DNA from 3 places in the Streptomyces sp. NPDC005483 genome. Region 1 is predicted to be linked to each of the others. Evidence: predicted binding sites of a transcription regulator. Region 1 holds the regulator's gene; each other region holds the start of a gene.
The links. The regulator HrcA, encoded in region 1, represses chaperone genes, less so after heat shock. The targets are predictions, from matches to a motif close to TTNGCACTCNGNNNNNCNGAGTGCNAA.
Positions count from the first base shown of each region.

Region 2: groL (chaperonin GroEL) is a predicted target of HrcA. The motif match lies at 1,197-1,223, and genes of this name have one in related genera.
Region 3: groES (co-chaperone GroES) is a predicted target of HrcA. The motif match lies at 1,927-1,953, and genes of this name have one in related genera.

Region 1 is NZ_JBEXEA010000005.1:134,412-137,684, forward strand. It holds gene dnaJ (molecular chaperone DnaJ) at 1-887, opposite strand, end outside; gene hrcA (heat-inducible transcriptional repressor HrcA) at 888-1,904, opposite strand; gene ABZT06_RS11905 (MBL fold metallo-hydrolase) at 2,053-2,781, shown strand; gene ABZT06_RS11910 (DUF3097 domain-containing protein) at 2,816-3,273, shown strand, end outside.
Region 2 is NZ_JBEXEA010000012.1:113,632-116,904, reverse strand. It holds gene ABZT06_RS23705 (MoaD/ThiS family protein) at 1-9, shown strand, start outside; gene ABZT06_RS23700 (cold-shock protein) at 453-659, shown strand; gene groL (chaperonin GroEL) at 1,386-3,008, shown strand.
Region 3 is NZ_JBEXEA010000009.1:98,100-101,372, reverse strand. It holds gene groL (chaperonin GroEL) at 1-1,359, opposite strand, end outside; gene groES (co-chaperone GroES) at 1,472-1,780, opposite strand; gene ABZT06_RS19025 (polysaccharide deacetylase family protein) at 1,983-2,774, opposite strand; gene ABZT06_RS19020 (polysaccharide deacetylase family protein) at 2,771-3,273, opposite strand, start outside.

The sequences.
Region 1 (3,273 bases):
ATGTCGACCTCCTCCATGCCGTCGAGGGTCTCCAACGGCACCTTCGTGCCGAGTGACGCCGCCGTCATCGGGAGCGTGACCGTGCAGTGCAGGTCGTCGCCGCGCCGCTGGAACTGCGAGTGCGGGAGTTCGTGGATCTCGACGTAGAGGTCACCGGCGGGACCGCCACCGGGACCGACCTCGCCCTCACCCGCGAGCTGGATCCGCGTGCCGTTGTCCACACCGGCCGGGATCTTCACGGTGAGCGTGCGGCGCGAGCGGACCCGGCCGTCGCCCGCGCACTCCGGGCACGGGGTCGGGACCACTGTGCCGAAGCCCTGGCACTGCGGGCACGGGCGGGACGTCATGACCTGGCCCAGGAAGGACCGGGTCACCTGCGACACCTCACCGCGGCCGCGGCACATGTCACAGGTCTGCGCGGAGGTGCCCGGCGCCGCGCCCTCACCACTGCAGGTGGTGCAGACGATCGCCGTGTCGACCTGGATGTCCTTCGTGGTGCCGAAGGCCGCCTCGTCGAGCTCGATCTCCAGGCGGATCATCGCGTCCTGGCCGCGCCGGGTGCGCGAACGCGGACCCCGCTGCGAGGCCGTACCGAAGAACGCGTCCATGATGTCCGAGAAGTTCCCGAACCCACCGGCCCCGAAGCCGCCCGCGCCACCGCCGCCGGCCTGCGAGAGCGGGTCGCCGCCGAGGTCGTAGACCTGCTTCTTCTGCGGGTCCGACAACACCTCGTACGCGGCGTTGATCTCCTTGAACCGCTCCTGGGTCTTCGGATCCGGGTTGACGTCCGGGTGCAGCTCGCGCGCGAGCCGGCGGAACGCCTTCTTGATCTCATCCTGCGACGCGTCGCGGCGCACGCCGAGAACGGCGTAGTAGTCCGTGGCCACTTACGACTCCGCCAGGATCTGTCCGACGTACCGTGCCACTGCGCGTACCGCTCCCATCGTTCCCGGGTAATCCATGCGGGTCGGTCCGACCACGCCGAGCTTGGCGACTGCCTCGCCGCCCGAACCGTAACCGACCGACACCACCGAAGTGGAGTTGAGTCCCTCGTAGGCGTTCTCATGACCAATACGTACGGTCATGCCCGAATCCTCGGCCTCACCAAGGAGTTTGAGGAGGACGACCTGCTCCTCCAGTGCCTCCAGGACGGGCCGGATCGTGAGGGGAAAGTCATGTCCGAAGCGGGTGAGATTGGCGGTGCCGCCGATCATCAGCCGCTCCTCGTTCTCCTCGACGAGCGTCTCCAGGAGAGTGGAGAGCACTGTCGAAACCGTACCCCGGTCCTCGACGTCGAAGCCTTCGGGCAGGTCCTCGACCAGCCGCGGCACGTCGGCGAACCGCCGCCCCGCGACCCGGCTGTTGAGCCGCGCCCGCAGATCGGCGAGCGAGGCCTCCCCGAAGGGCGCCGGGCAGTCGACCATGCGCTGCTCGACCCGGCCGGTGTCCGTGATCAGCACGAGCATCACGCGCGCGGGGGCGAGCGAAAGCAGCTCCACGTGCCGCACGGTCGAGCGGGTCAGGGACGGGTACTGCACGACGGCGACCTGCCGTGTGAGCTGCGCGAGCAGCCGCACGGTCCTGGCCACGACGTCGTCGAGGTCGACCGCGCCGTCGAGGAAGTTCTGGATCGCGCGCCGCTCGGGCGCGGTCATCGGCTTGACGCCCGCCAGCTTGTCGACGAAGAGCCGGTAGCCCTTGTCGGTCGGTATCCGCCCGGCGCTGGTGTGCGGCTGGGCGATGAACCCCTCGTCCTCCAGGACCGCCATGTCGTTGCGGACGGTCGCCGGGGAGACTCCGAGGTTGTGCCGCTCGGTCAGGGCCTTCGACCCGACCGGCTCCTCGGTGCCGACGTAGTCCTGGACGATGGCGCGCAACACCTGAAGCCTGCGTTCACTCAGCATCGCGCACACCTCCAGAAGTCGTCCTCGGCGCCTTGCCTGGCACTCTGTCCGTCCGAGTGCCAGCGCTCCCCGGCCAGTGTACGGCGGTGGGGTACTCCCTGGGCAAGGCTGGTCCCGGCGTGACGGGTCGTACGGCTAGCGTCGCGGTATGACGGTGACTTGGGAAGAGCTCGGGTGGGAGCGGGTCGCGACCGGGGTGGGCCGGTGCCGATTGCCCGGCTGGGACTGTACGGCGGGCCTGGTGATCGGCGAGGACACGGCCCTGTTGGTCGACGCGGGCTCCTCCCTCGCGGAGGGCGCGCACCTGCGCGTGCAGGCCGGGGAACTGGCCGGCCACCGTGTGACCCATCTCGCGCTCACCCACCCCCACTTCGACCATGTCTTCGGTGCGGCCGCGTTCGCGGGGACGGAGGTGTTCGGCGCGGTGGGGGTGGAGACGGTGCTGACGGGCCGGCTCGGCCACGCGCAACTGCGGGCGGACGCGGTGCGCAACGGGCTGGACCCGGCGGTGGCCGACGAGGCCGTGGACGCCCTGGTGTCCCCCGGCCATCACGTCTCCGGCGAGTGGACGCTCGACCTCGGCGGCGGCCGCCAGGTCCTGCTGGCGAACGTCGGCCCCGGCCACACGGCCCACGACCTCGCCGTCCTCGTGCCCGGCGCCCCGGAGGTCGTCTTCTGCGGCGACCTGGTCGAGGAGTCCGGCGAACCGCAGGCGGGCCCGGACGCCGTACCGGCACACTGGCCCGCCGCGCTGGACCGGCTCCTCGAGCTGGGCGGCGAGGACGCGCTGTACGTACCCGGTCACGGAGCGGTGGTGGACGCGGGGTTCGTGCGGGCGCAGCGGGACGCGCTGGCGACGCGCTTCGGCGTGTCGTAGTGATCCCTCGCGTGGTTCTCCTATCGTCATCCGAATGCGCCAGTACTCCGCCGACCTGACCCCTCCGTGGAAGAAGCCCAAGCCGGTACCGGAGGTGCCCGCCGAGCCCGGTCTGGTGGTCGAGGAGCCGGGCACGGGCTTCTGCGGCGCGGTGATCCGCTGCGAGGCAGGCACGGTGACTCTGGAGGACCGCTTCGGCAAGCACCGGGTGTTCCCGCTGGAGCCCCGCGGTTTCCTCCTGGAGGGCCGTGTGGTGACCTTGGTCAGACCTTCGGCAGCGGCTCCGGTACGACCCTCCCGTACCGCGTCCGGTTCGGTCGCCGTCCCCGGCGCACGCGCACGCGTGGCCCGCGCCGGCCGGATCTACGTGGAGGGCCGCCACGACGCGGAACTGGTGGAGAAGGTCTGGGGCGACGACCTGCGCATCGAGGGCGTGGTCGTGGAGTACCTGGAGGGCGTGGACGACCTGCCGGCGATCGTGGCCGAGTTCGC
Region 2 (3,273 bases), on a different contig from region 1:
GGCGGGTGACCGTATGACTGGTCATTACCTTCGGTAACAGTAATTACCGAGTGTTCATCTGATTGCCCTCTCCGCGAGAGAAGCGGAGGGGGCAATTCTCTATGGTTGAGCACGGTACAGTTGGGGAAGCTGCGGCTCTCTTCATGCCGCACGCATATGAGTTCTCGCTTCGCGGGCGATGAGAAGTAGCCAAAGTGTGCGCGTCTTATGTGCCTTATGTGTCCTTTATGGGGCCCGACTTGCCCCGAATTCAGGCGAATTCTCGCTACATTCCGGACCCCTTCCGTCCAGAATTCTCGTCCGATTGACCTGTTGCAGACGGCAGTTGGACAGATACATTCAGCCGCGGTCGACGCGTTCCGGCGCACGCCCCCAACCATGTGGGGGGTGAGGTCTGACCCGGATCCATGAAGTGTGGGTCCGTGCAAGGGCCAGTAATAGGGGAGTTAGGCATGGCTCAGGGCACCGTCAAGTGGTTCAACGCGGAGAAGGGGTACGGCTTCATCGCGGTCGACGGTGGTGCGGATGTATTCGTCCACTACAGCGCGATTCAGATGGACGGCTACCGCACCCTTGAAGAGGGCCAGCGGGTCGAGTTCGAGATCTCGCAGGGTCAGAAGGGGCCGCAGGCGGACATGGTTCGTCTCGCGACTGGCTGAAGCACGCGCCGGGTAACAACAGCGTCGTTCTTCGTTCTTCTTCGGAGGGCTCGTACCCCATGGGGAGTCATGGGTACGGGCCCTTCGGCATGTGCCTCCGGCGGTTGAGCGGGGGGTTGTGCGGGTGTGGGTTCGTTGTCTTGTGCGGGTTCGGTCGGGGCGGGCCTTTTGCGCAGTTCCCCGCGCCCCTGATGCGTTGGCCTGCGGCGGCTGGGCGGCTGGGCGGCTGGGCGGTCGGGCGGCTGCGGGGTCGGTGGGGGCGGGCGTTTTTGCGCAGTTCCCCGCGCCCCTGGGTGCCTGCGGCGCAGCTGCGGGCCCGGTGGGGGGTTGTGTAGCGCCTGCGGTAGGTCGGGGCCGGGGTGGGGGTGTCCGTCCTCGGTCCGGCGGCTCGGTCTCTTGAGCAGGGCCCCGTGACGGACGTCGGCTGCTGCGGGCGGAGACCCCCCACCCCATCCCCTGCCCGCCGTGCGCGGCTCGCGGGTCGTGGGCTGACCGGGCCTCTGGCGGGTGGGCCGGGGGCTCGATACGCGAGAGGCGCTTGCACTCGACCATGCCGAGTGCTAATCATTGGCGTTAGCACTCTGAAGGTGAGAGTGACAAAGATGGACCGGGTCGGTGAGGCCCGCAGGCCATGTGGGGCAAGGATCCACAGGCCGGCGAGCCGTCCGTCGCGGGCGCGGGCGCGGTCCGAAGGAATCACCCCCAGTCCTGGAGGGACCACTTCACATGGCCAAGATCATCGCGTTCGACGAGGAGGCGCGGCGCGGCCTCGAGCGCGGCATGAACCAGCTCGCGGACGCCGTGAAGGTGACGCTCGGCCCCAAGGGCCGCAACGTCGTCCTCGAGAAGAAGTGGGGCGCCCCCACGATCACCAACGATGGTGTCTCCATCGCCAAGGAGATCGAGCTCGAGGACCCGTACGAGAAGATCGGCGCCGAGCTGGTCAAGGAAGTCGCCAAGAAGACGGACGACGTCGCCGGTGACGGTACGACCACCGCGACCGTGCTCGCCCAGGCCCTGGTCAAGGAGGGCCTGCGCAACGTAGCCGCCGGCGCCAACCCCATGGCCCTCAAGCGCGGTATCGAGAAGGCCGTCGAGGCCGTCTCCGCCGCCCTGCTCGAGCAGGCCAAGGATGTCGAGACCAAGGAGCAGATCGCCTCCACGGCCTCCATCTCCGCCGCCGACACCCAGATCGGCGAGCTCATCGCCGAGGCGATGGACAAGGTCGGCAAGGAAGGCGTCATCACCGTCGAGGAGTCCCAGACCTTCGGTCTGGAGCTGGAGCTCACCGAGGGTATGCGCTTCGACAAGGGCTACATCTCGGCGTACTTCGCCACCGACATGGAGCGGATGGAGGCGTCGCTCGACGACCCCTACATCCTCATCGCCAACTCCAAGATCGGCTCCGTCAAGGACCTGCTCCCGCTCCTGGAGAAGGTCATGCAGTCGGGCAAGCCGCTGCTGATCATCGCCGAGGACGTCGAGGGCGAGGCCCTGTCGACCCTGGTCGTCAACAAGATCCGTGGCACCTTCAAGTCCGTCGCCGTCAAGGCCCCGGGCTTCGGTGACCGCCGCAAGGCCATGCTCGGCGACATCGCCATCCTCACGGGCGGCGAGGTCATCTCCGAGGAGGTCGGCCTCAAGCTGGAGAACGCGACCCTGGACCTCCTGGGCCGCGCCCGCAAGGTCGTCATCACCAAGGACGAGACCACCATCGTCGACGGTGCCGGTTCCTCGGACCAGGTCAACGGCCGGGTGAACCAGATCCGCGCCGAGATCGAGAACAGCGACTCGGACTACGACCGCGAGAAGCTCCAGGAGCGCCTGGCCAAGCTCGCCGGTGGCGTCGCCGTCATCAAGGCCGGTGCCGCGACCGAGGTCGAGCTCAAGGAGCGCAAGCACCGCATCGAGGACGCCGTGCGCAACGCCAAGGCGGCCGTCGAGGAGGGCATCGTCGCCGGTGGTGGCGTGGCGCTCCTCCAGGCCTCCAGCGTCTTCGAGAAGCTGGACCTCTCGGGTGACGAGCAGACCGGCGCCAACGCCGTGAAGCTCGCGCTGGAGGCCCCGCTCAAGCAGATCGCCGTCAACGGTGGTCTCGAGGGTGGCGTCATCGTCGAGAAGGTGCGCAACCTGCCCGTCGGCCACGGCCTGAACGCCGCGACCGGTGAGTACGTCGACATGATCGCCGAGGGCATCATCGACCCGGCGAAGGTCACGCGCTCTGCCCTGCAGAACGCCGCCTCCATCGCCGCGCTCTTCCTCACCACCGAGGCCGTCATCGCCGACAAGCCGGAGAAGGCCGCCGCGCCCGCCGGTGGCGGTATGCCGGGCGGTGACATGGACTTCTGATCGACCTCTGGTTGATCCGCGTCCTTGCCGAGGGCGGCACCACCCGGAAACGGGGTGTGCCGCCTTCGGGTTTTTCTGCGCTATGCTTGATCACGAGCCGCCCGACGTGAACTCCCGTCGGCCGACTACGCGTTGGTGGTCCAAGGAAAGACGCCCCGCTTCCTGCGGGGAAATGCAGGTGCAAGGCCTGCCCAGCGCTCGACAGGAAGCCCGTCCCACGGTCGTGGGGCGGGCTTCTTTCATGCGTGGCCACACCCTGCGTGGT
Region 3 (3,273 bases), on a different contig from region 1:
CCAGCGCAGCGGCTCGACGACGGCCTTGCGGACGACGGCGACACCGGTGGCCTCGTCGCCGGTCTTGCCGAGGCCGCCCTCGAGCACCTTGGCGGCGTGGACCAGAGCAGAGCCACCACCGGAGACGATGCCCTCCTCGACCGCGGCGCGGGTCGCGGAGATGGCGTCCTCCAGACGGTGCTTCTTCTCCTTCAGCTCCACCTCGGTGGCGGCGCCGACCTTGATCACGCACACGCCGCCGGCCAGCTTCGCGAGGCGCTCCTGGAGCTTCTCGCGGTCCCAGTCGGAGTCGGTGTTCTCGATCTCGGCCTTGATCTGGGCCACGCGGCCCGCGACGGCGGCGGAGTCGCCGGCGCCGTCGACGACCGTGGTGTCGTCCTTGGTGACCGTGACGCGGCGGGCGGTGCCCAGCACCTCCAGGCCGACCTGGTCGAGCTTGAGGCCGACCTCCTCGGAGATGACCTCGGCGCCGGTGAGGGTCGCCAGGTCCTGGAGCATCGCCTTGCGGCGGTCACCGAAGCCGGGGGCCTTGACGGCGACCGCGTTGAAGGTGCCGCGGATCTTGTTGACGACCAGGGTCGACAGGGCCTCGCCCTCGACGTCCTCGGCGATGATCAGCAGCGGCTTGGAGGCGCCCGCCTGGATGACCTTCTCGAGCAGCGGCAGCAGGTCCTGGATCGAGGAGATCTTGCCCTGGTTGATCAGGATGTACGGGTCGTCGAGGACGGCCTCCATACGCTCCTGGTCGGACACCATGTACGGGGACAGGTAGCCCTTGTCGAAGGCCATGCCCTCGGTGAAGTCCAGCTCCAGACCGAAGGTGTTGGACTCCTCGACGGTGATGACACCGTCCTTGCCGACCTTGTCCATCGCCTCGGCGATGAGCTCGCCGACCTGGGAGTCCTGGGCGGACAGACCGGCGACGGCGGCGATGTCGGACTTCTCGTCGATCGGGCGCGCGGTGGCGAGCAGCTCGTCGGAGATGGCCTTGACGGCGGCGTCGATGCCCTTCTTCAGGGCGGCCGGGGAGGCACCCGCGGCGACGTTCTTCAGGCCCTCGCGCACGAGCGCCTGGGCCAGCACGGTGGCGGTGGTGGTGCCGTCACCCGCGATGTCGTTGGTCTTGGTCGCCACCTCCTTCACCAGCTGCGCGCCGAGGTTCTCGTACGGGTCCTCGATCTCGACCTCACGGGCGATCGTGACGCCGTCGTTGGTGATGGTGGGAGCGCCGAACTTCTTGTCGATGACGACGTTGCGGCCCTTGGGGCCGATCGTCACCTTGACCGTGTCGGCAAGCTTGTTGACGCCGCGCTCGAGGGCGCGACGGGCGTCCTCGTCGAACTTCAGGATCTTCGCCATGGGAGCGTGAGCCCTCTCGGAAATCTAGGTGAAAAGAGACTGCGCCCCGGGCGCCCGGCTTGTTGGTGATCGCGGGGGCCAGGGGCGCAGCTCAGAGAAATGCTGGGGTGAATTACTTCTCGATGATCGCGAGCACGTCGCGGGCCGAGAGGACGAGGTACTCCTCGCCGTTGTACTTCACCTCGGTGCCGCCGTACTTGCTGTACAGCACGATGTCGCCGGTCTGAACGTCGAGCGGCAGGCGCTCGCCGTTCTCGAAGCGGCCCGGGCCCACCGCGAGGACGACGCCCTCCTGGGGCTTCTCCTTCGCGGTGTCCGGGATGACCAGGCCAGAGGCGGTGGTCTGCTCGGCGTCGAGCGGCTGGACCACAATGCGGTCCTCGAGCGGCTTGATGGCAACCTTGGAGCTGGTGGTCGTCACGATCCGACCTCCCCCTTCGGAGATCTCACGGGGTTAACTGTCTGAGGTGGCGACCAGGTCGATCCGTCGTCGCGGGTGCCGGACCTGCCCGTCGCTGTGTTGGCACTCTCCAGGGGGGAGTGCCAGACCCGAGACTATGACCGTGATTAGCACTCGGTCAAGCGGAGTGCCAATCGCGTCTCCGGCGGGGCGGTCCGGGGCCCTACAGATAGTCGTCCAGCCGCCCCACCGTCAGCCCTTCGCGCTGGATCTCCCGCAGCACCCTCGTCGTCCGCTCCGTCAGGGTCGGCCCTGTCGTCTCCCCCGACGCCACCGAGACGATGTCTCCCGCCCGCAGCGGCCGCTCCGGCGTGCCGTCCGGCGCCGTCACGCTCCACAGCACCACCGCCGAGAGGCCGCAGTCGGCCGCCGCGCGCAGGGTCGTGCGGTCGTACGTGCCGTAGGGCGGCCGGAACAGCCGCGGCCGGATGCCGAAGCGGGAGCGGACCTTCCCCTGCTGGCCGCAGATCTCGGCGCGCTGGCCGGGGTACGGCAGGCCGGGCAGGGCCGGATGGTCGAGGGTGTGGTTCTGGATGCTCGCGCCGACCGACTGGAGGCGCGCGAAGTGGCCGTACCCGGGGCCGACGACGCTGTCCGTGAGGAACATGCTGACGGGCAGCCGCAGTTCACGGACCAGGTCGACGAACCGCGGGTCCTTCTCCGCGCCGTCGTCGTAGGTGAGGAAGACGACTTTGTCGGACGTCCTGACCCGCCTCACGACCGGTGGCAGGCCGCCCCGGCCCACCGCCGCGCGCCGCGGCTCCCGCGGGGGCTCCGGCAGCGGGGCCGCCAGGCCCCAGCGGCGGTACGGCCGCCCGTCCGCCCTCGCCGGCCCGTACGACCCGACCCGCTGGGCCGCCTTCTTCCCCAGCCGCTCGATGGGGTCGACGGACTGGGCGCAGCCGGCGAGGAGTACGGCCGCCAGCCCCGCGGCGACCAGCGTCCGCGGTCTCACAGGTAGTCCTCGAGGCGTGCGACGGCGTATCCCTCGGCCGTGACCTTGTCCAGGAAGCGGCGGACCATGTCGGGCATCGTGCCCTTCCAGTCCTCGCGGCCGCGGAAGTGGCTGAGCACGATGTCGCCGGGGTGGATCCGCTGATCCTCCTCGCGGTACTCCCAGTGGTCGACGAAGACCTCTTCGTTCCAGATCGGCGCGTACCTGATGCCGCAGGACCCGGCCGCGCGCAGGGTGTCCTCGTTGTAGTTGCCGTAGGGCGGGCGGAAGAGCGCGGGCCGCGTGCCGTAGCGCTTCTCCATGACGTCCTGCATCCCGCAGATCTCGCGCTTCTGGCGGGCGTACGACAGCCCGGGCAGATAGGGGTGGTGGAGCGTGTGATTGTCGAGCACGACCCCCGTGTCCTGCATCTTCCGGAAGTAGCCGTAGTCGTCCTTGATCAGGTAGTCGCTGAGGAAGGCGGTGTACGGGATCTTCAGGTCGCTCATCATCCGCAGGA